Linked DNA regions of Geomonas sp. RF6. The main gene of each other region encodes a partner of the protein of the gene in region 2 in a complex. Links are inferred from orthologs where the notes say so. Each region holds a gene or a part of one and is shown on either strand. Other genes may lie near its edges. The genes, in order: LPW11_RS18420 and smc.

What was found.
Region 1: the proteins of smc (region 2) and LPW11_RS18420 are in contact, whole or in part, in a crystal structure (PDB 3ZGX), measured with the Bacillus subtilis proteins. The link is inferred for Geomonas sp. RF6 from one-to-one orthologs.

What each region holds. Positions count from the first base shown.
Region 1 is NZ_CP087999.1:4,308,560-4,311,614, reverse strand. What follows is about bases 223-2,972. They hold LPW11_RS18420 (segregation and condensation protein A), read right to left. Parts: upstream 2,125-2,972; coding sequence 1,321-2,124; downstream 223-1,320. Other genes in these bases: trpS (tryptophan--tRNA ligase), read right to left, coding at 2,215-2,972; scpB (SMC-Scp complex subunit ScpB), read right to left, coding at 761-1,336; amrB (AmmeMemoRadiSam system protein B), read right to left, coding at 223-614. Also shown: more of amrB, read right to left, coding at 1-222; more of trpS, read right to left, coding at 2,973-3,055. UniProt on the Bacillus subtilis protein: Participates in chromosomal partition during cell division. May act via the formation of a condensin-like complex containing Smc and ScpB that pull DNA away from mid-cell into both cell halves.
Region 2 is NZ_CP087999.1:2,921,264-2,925,650, reverse strand. Bases 306-4,387 are described here. They hold smc (chromosome segregation protein SMC), read right to left. Parts: upstream 4,052-4,387; coding sequence 506-4,051; downstream 306-505. Other genes in these bases: rplQ (50S ribosomal protein L17), read right to left, coding at 4,235-4,387; LPW11_RS12685 (roadblock/LC7 domain-containing protein), read right to left, coding at 306-448. Also shown: signal recognition particle-docking protein FtsY, read right to left, coding at 1-89; more of LPW11_RS12685, read right to left, coding at 89-305. UniProt on the Bacillus subtilis protein: Required for chromosome condensation and partitioning.

The DNA.
Region 1 (3,055 bases), 1.4 Mb from region 2 along the record:
TCGGGGTTGAGGGCGAGGACCTGGCTGAGCGCTATGTCGTCCTTCACGCGCGCCGCGTCGTCCGATTCGTAGTGCGTCATGTCGGAGCTCGCGACGATGAGGACCTCTTCGCCGTATTCGCGAATCGCCTGGACGATCCCCTCACCGATGTCGCGGCAGCTCTCGAAATCGTAGCTGGAAAGGCAGAGTGCGGCGATGCTGACCTCGGGGTTTCGGTACATGAGGAAAGGGAGTTGCACCTCCAGGGAGTGCTCGAAGCGGTGGGCGAGCTCGTCTTCCTTCAGGAGGGGGACATGCTTCAGAATGAGCTTCGAGAGCCTGCTGTTGATCGGGACAGGACCGAGGGGGGTGTCCCACTGCCCGGTAGGGAAAAGGGCGGCGGCGGACCCCATGCCGGTGTGGTTGGGGCACAGGACGATGACGGAGGAAGGGATCTGCAGCTGGCCGTACACGGAGCCTGCGACCTTTCCTGAATAGATGAAGCCCGCGTGCGGGGCGACGATGCCGATCGCCTTCTCCGAGCCGTTTTTCGGCATGAGCTCCGCGAGTTCCTCGCGCAGCGCCTCGGCATCCGATTTGTAGAACCTTCCTGCTACCGCCGGCTGACGTACCATGTGCACCTCCTGGAGATCACTATGGGGGACACGGGCAGCTTTCCCGAGATGCCCTCTGCCTGAAGCACGGCGACGCTTCCGCCTATCACATTTCGTGCCTGAGGAAGCTGGAACCGATACCCGTAGAGATTCTAGCGCAGTAGCCCCTATGCATCAATAGCGTCAAGTGGTAATGCCGGCTGCTCGGCGTTTGGATCGTGCGGGGCGAGCTCCTGGATTTCCTTCAGGGATGGGAGCCCGCCGAGGTCCTTCAGGCTGAATAGCTCGAGAAACTCGCGGCTCGTCCCGTAAATGAGAGGCTTGCCGGGGACGTCCTTTTTCCCCATGATGCGCAGGAGCTTCTTCTCCAGGAGATTCTTCAGGACCCCCCCGGAGTCGACCCCGCGCAGGTATTCTATCTCGCCGCGGGTGATCGGCTGACGGTAGGCGATGATGGAAAGGGTCTCCAGTGCCGACTGGCTGAACTTCACCGTCTTTGTCTTCGTCAGGCGCCGCAGGAAATCGGCGTTTTCCGGGCGACTGCGCAGCTGGTAGCCCCCCCCGACCTGGCACAGGGTGATGCCGCGCTCCCCCTGCTCGTACTCCTCCATGAGCTCCTCGAGGGCCTCGCGTATCTCGGGGCGCTCGTACTCCTCGAGGATCGTGCAAAGCCGGTCGAGGGTGAGCGGCTGGTCATGCACAAAAATCAGGCTCTCTACGATCGATTTCAGGGATCTTGCCAAAGAGGCTCCTCCGTAACCGCCTCCTGCTCGCGGCAGGAGATCCAGATCGATCCCAGGCTCTCGGCCTGGACGACCTTTATCATCTTCATCTTGCAGAGCTCCAGGATGGAGAGGAAGGTCACCACCAGGAGCTCGCGGGTGGCGCCGTCGGGAAAGAGGGACTCGAAGCTCATGCCGTCACCGCCGTGCAGGATGGCAAGGACCTGGCTGATCCGCTCCGCGATGCTGATCCCGTCCGCCTCCACCTCGTGATAGGCGGGGACCGAAACCTTGGAGAGGACGCGGCGGAAAGCCTCGACGAGCTCGAAGATCTCCACCTCCGCCACCTCTTCCAGCGGCTCGATGTCGGCGAGCTCGGGAGAGGGAAATTTTCTCGCGAAGGTGTCGCGACCGAGCAGATGCCGCCCGGCAAGCTCCTGCCCCGCCTCCCGGTAGCGCTGGTATTCGAGGAGCCGGCGCACCAGCTCGGCCCTCGGGTCCTCCACCGCCCCCCCCTCCTCCTCTTCCTGCGTCAGCGGGAGGAGCATGCGCGACTTGATCTGGATCAGGGTCGCCGCCATGACGAGGAACTCCCCCGCGATGTCGAGGTTCAGCTCCTTCAGGATCTCCAGGTAATCGAGATATTGCCGCGTGATCTCCGCGATGGGGATGTTGTAGATGTCCACCTCGTTTTTCTTGATGAGGTGGAGGAGGAGATCAAGAGGCCCCTCGAACTCCCCCACCTTTATCTGGTAGGCGCTCTCAAGGGCGTCCGAAAAGAGGGTGGTTTGGGGGTTCTCCAGTGGCAAGAATCGAATCTCCGGTTCGGTGCAATCAGTACTCGCAGGAAGGGCGAACGGGAAAGCTCCCGTCCGCCCCGCGTGTGTCGAACGAAATAACTACAGTTTGAGCGCCTCGCGCACCTCTTCCATCGTCATCTTGGCAACCGCTTCGGCCTTGCGGGCGCCGTCGGCGAGCACATCCTGGACGAGCCCCTTCTGCGCCGCCAGCTCTTCGCGGCGGGCACGGAACGGCGCCAGGGTCTCCACGACCGCCTCGGCGAGGATCTTTTTGCAGTCGACGCAGCCGATCTGGGCGCCGCGGCAGGCAGTCACCACCTCCTCTCGCTTCTCTTCCGCCACATAGAGAGAGTGGAGGGTGAAGGCGACGCAGCGGTCCGGCTCACCCGGATCCTTGCGATAGACGCGCTCAGCATCTGTCACCATCCCCATCAGTTTTTTCCTCGTCTCTTCCGCCGTCTCGCCGAGGAAGATGGCATTGTTGTACGACTTGCTCATCTTGCGGCCGTCCAGCCCGAGGACCTTCGGCGTCTCCGTGAGAAGAGCGGCCGGCTCGGGGAAGACTTCACCGTAGAGATAATTGAAGCGGCGGGCGATCTCCCTGGTGATCTCCAGGTGCGGCAGCTGGTCCTGGCCGACCGGCACCTGCAGCGCCTTGTACACCAGGATGTCGCTGGCCATGAGGACCGGGTAGCCGAGGAACCCCATGGTGGAGAGGTCCTTGGTGGTGAGGTTTTCCTGCATCTCCTTGTACGTCGGGTTTCTTTCCAGCCAGGAGACGGGGGTGATCATGGAGAGGATCAGGTTGAGCTCCGCGTGCTGCGGCACCCTGCTCTGCTCGAAGATGACGCTCTTTTCAGGATCGATCCCGAAGGCCAGCCAGTCGAGCACCATCTCGTAGATGCTCTCGCGGATCCCCGCGGTGCTGGCGTACTCGGTG
Region 2 (4,387 bases):
GCGTCCGGTTGTTCCGACTCCGACTGCTGCGCCTTCCCGCCAAGCCGCCCCCAAAGCCCCTTCAGAAAGCCTTTATTCTCCTCGGCCATCAGTAAATCTCCTTTTTAAGCCGTTCAACGGTACAGCGGAAGCTTCGCAGCGCCATGAGCGGCAGGGTCGAGCGCGACAGGGTCATCACCAGGGTGTAATCCTCACCGACGGCACCCACGAGGACATGCTGGGCATCCGTGGTGATTATACCCTCCCCGACATCCCCCATGGGAAGCTTCTTTCCCATACCCTTCATGCTGCTCAGGATGATCCCCCAGTGAGCCGCGGTAACCTTCATCTCGTACGGGTCGAGGAGGGTATGCTGTTCGACCGCCTCACCCTCCCAGTCCGCCAGTATGGCGCCGCTGGCGCCGGGAACACCTTCAACAAGCTCGGTCAGCAGCAACTTGAAAGGCACGCTACCCTCCTGAAAATCAACATCGCAGTACAAAGCCTCACCGCCACGAGCCCACCTCTACGCGGATGCGCCCGCATTGAGGCGCACGGAGACGAGCTTCGAGACCCCTGGCTCTTCCATGGTGACGCCGTACAAGGTATCGGCCACTGCCATCGTCGCCCTGTTGTGGGTGATGATGATGAACTGGCTGGTGGCGCTCATCTCCCGCACCATGTCGTTGAACCTCCCTATGTTGGCGTCGTCCAGCGGCGCATCGACCTCGTCGAGGAGGCAGAAGGGGGAAGGCTTGATCAGGAAGATGGAGAAAATCAGCGCGACGGCGGTAAGCGCCTTCTCCCCGCCGGATAGGAGGGAGACGTTTTGCAGCTTCTTGCCCGGGGGCTGCACGATGATCTCCAGCCCGGTGGCGAGGAGGTCCTCCTCGTCGGTAAGGCGAAGCTCCGCCTGTCCGCCACAGAAAAGACGGGGGAAGATCTGCTGGAACTTGTCGTTCACCTGCTGGAAGGTCTCCAGAAAGCGCTTCCTGGTGGTGCGGTTTATCTTCTGGATCGCCTTCTGCAGCGCGTTCATCGACTCTTCCAGGTCGTCCCTCTGCGTGGTGAGGAAGGCGAAGCGCTCCTCCATCTCGCGGAATTCGTCGATGGCCATGAGGTTCACCTCGCCTACCTCTTCGATGAGGCGCTGCAGGTCGACCTGGCGGGCGCTCGACGCAGCCTCGTCCCACTCCCGGTCCGCGTACGTCGCCAGCACCTCGGAGAGGTCCATCCGGTAGCGGTCCCTCAGGGCGTCCTCCAGGTGCGAGAGCTTGAGGTTGACCTCGGACAGGCGCAGGCTCTTTCCGTTGAAGATCTCGCGCGCGGCGGAGGCGTCGCCGCGCAGGACCTTCAGACGCTGGTCCTCTTCCTGCACGAGGGCGTTCTGTGTCTCGAACCCCTCGCGGGCTGCCACCAGGGCGAGATCCGCCTCCCGCTGCTTCCGGGCGAGGGTCCGCAGTGCCGCTTCCGCCTCCTCGATCCCTTGCAGCAGCTTCTCCTTCTCGGAGCCGGAACCTTCGATGTCTCTTGCGTGGGAGGAGATCTTCGCCGTGAGCTCGCTGCAGAGGACCTCCGCCCGGCGGAGTCCCCGCTCGGTGGCGCCTTCCTGCTCCTTCAGGGAAGCAACCCTCACCTTCAGGGCGGTCACGAGCTCGCGCGCCTGCTCCATCTCCTCCTTCGCCTCGCGCAGACGACCGGCGAGCTCCTCGACGCGAACCTCGAGCTGCACCTTCCGCTCCTCGGCACCGGCTTTCTTCGCCTCGCTCTCCTTGAGCTCCTGGAGGAGGAGGTCGCGCTCCTCGGTCAGCTGCTCGTGCTCCATCTCGCGCACGGCTTCGCTCTCCTCGATCCTGCGGCAATCGGCGGCGGCGGTCTGGAGGTCCTTCCCCGCGTTGAGGATCTGGATGTCGAGGCGGTGCACCTCCTGGCGCAGTTCCACACGCTCGGCTTCCGCCTCGGCGATCTGCTCCTTGCGCTCCTCTTTCAGACGCGAGAGTTCCGCCACCTGGTCGGTGAGGCGCGAGACCTGCGCGGCGAGATCCTTGATCTCCCTTTTCTTGTGGATGATCCCCTGCTGCGCAGGCTCCTGCGACCCTCCGTTGACAATCCCTCCAGCGTGAACGGTGTCCCCGTCGAGAGTAACAAAGGTCAGACGCGGGAACTCACCTGCCAGGGCGAGGGCTGCGGGGAGATCGGAGGCGAGGTACGCCCCCTCCAGAAGGGGCTCGATGAACGGGGCGTGGTGGTCGGCGATGGAAACCTTCCCCCGCAGATCACCCGCTCCGGCCGGGGGTGCGGCGAATCGCTCGACGGAAGGGGGTGCGGTGATGAAGGTGCAGCGACCGCCGGAGCTACCTTTGAGGTGCTCGACGGCATCGAGGGCGGAGTCGCGGGAACCGCACAGGAGATACTGCAGCCGCTCGCCCAGGACCGATTCGAGCGGCACCTCGTAGGCGGGCTCAACTTCCAGGGCATCGGCAAGCATGGTGAATGGCGCATCCTTGAACGGCTCGGCAAGAAGGAGGTTTCGCACCCCCTGGCCGTAGCCGGCGAACTGCTCCTCGAGCTCGCGCAAAGACTTCAGCCGCGAGGAGGCGGCGGTCAGCTCCTCGCGTCGTCCCTGCAGCTCGCGCTCGCCACGCTCCTGTGCCTGCTTGAGCTCCGCTTCCCGCACGGTGACGGTGCGCAGCTCCTCCTCTACTACATCTTTCCTGTCGGAAAGGTTGCGCTGCGTCGAGTTCAGGGTATCGACGCGCTGCCTTGCCTCCTCCAGACGCTCGGCGAGAAGTATCCTCTCCCGCGCCCCGGCCTGGAGCTTCTCTTCAATGGCGGAGACCCTCCTGGTGACGCCGGCGTGCTGGTTCGCTGCCTGGGCACCCTCCGCGAGCGCAGCAAACATCTGGCGCCGCGCCTCGTCGAGCTCGCGCCCAATCTGCGACTCGCCGTGCGACATCTCCTCCAGAAGGCTCTGGCGGTCGGCAAGCGCCTCTTCTTCGCGAGCCACCTCCTCAACGAGAGAAACGGCACGTACTGAAAGGTTCTCCACCTCCGCCTGCGCCTCGGCCAGCCTCACCTCGAGCGCCTTCATCTCGTCGGCGAAGCGGTCCCCCTGGCGCTCAAGCTGGGAGAGCTCGCGCCGCTGGAACTCGAGACGATTCTCCGCGGAGGAATACTCCCCCTTCACCCGGAATATCTCCTCCTGCGCCGAGGAGAGGCGGCGCTCCATGTCGACCAGGGCGAGTCTGCGATCCTCCACCGTCAGTTCAGCTCCGGCCACGGCGAGGGTGAAGTCGTCACAGCGCTTTGCCAGCGTGCCGACTTCCGCCCCGAGCGCGGCACGCTCGCTTTCGAGCGCGGTAAATCCCTTCGCGGCAGAGAGAAGCTCTATCTCCTTCAGCTCCTGGCGCAGTTCCCTGAAACGCTCCGCCTTCTTCGCCTGGCGCTGCAGCCCGTTCATCTGCCTCTTGATCTCGGAGATGATGTCGCCGATGCGCAGGAGGTTCTGGCGCGTCACCTCGATCTTTTTAAGCGCCACCTGCTTGCGCGCCTTGAATTTCGTCACCCCCGCCGCCTCCTCGATGAGGAAGCGCCTCTCCTCCGGCTTGGCGTGGAGGATCATCCCGATCTTCCCCTGCTCGATGATGGAGTAGGCGCGCGCACCGATACCGGTGTCCATGAAGAGCTCGGCGACGTCCAGAAGCCGGCAGGGGGTCTTGTTGAGAAGGTATTCGCTCTCGCCGTCCCGGTACAGCCGCCTGGTGACCTGGATCTCGGAGAAGTTGAGGTATTTAGCGGGGACGCGGCCGTCCTCGGTGGAGAAGAAGAGGGAGACCTCCGCCATGCCGAGGGGCTTGCGGAACTCGGTCCCGTTGAAGATCACGTCCTCCATCGCCTTGCCGCGCAGGTTCTTGGCGGACTGCTCCCCCATCACCCAGCGGATGGCGTCGACGACATTCGACTTGCCGCAGCCGTTAGGGCCGACGACACCGGTGATAGCCTGGGGGAAGTCAAGGACGGCACGGTCCTGGAACGACTTGAATCCGATTATCTCGAGGCGTTTTATCTTCATTAGCCGCACATAGTAGCAGAGAGGGGCTTTTCGTGTAAAGAAAGATCGCTACGGCGGCAGCGGAAGAGGAAACGAGGAGGAAAGACGGAAGGGTGCGCAGGGGTGAATCAGGGAGGGAGTGCAGAGACGACAAAAGGCACGGTTTCCCGTGCCTTTTGTCTTACTTCTCTCTCGCGGTGCAGCTTACTCTGCCGGAGTCTCGGCCTCGACAGCTACTGCTGCCGGAGCAGCTTCGACGGCGGCCTTGGCCGGTGCCGGCTTGGCAGCCTTCTTCGGCTTCATCTCCGCTTCCACCAGTTCCAGAACGGATACCGGAGCATTGTCGCCGGGGCGGAT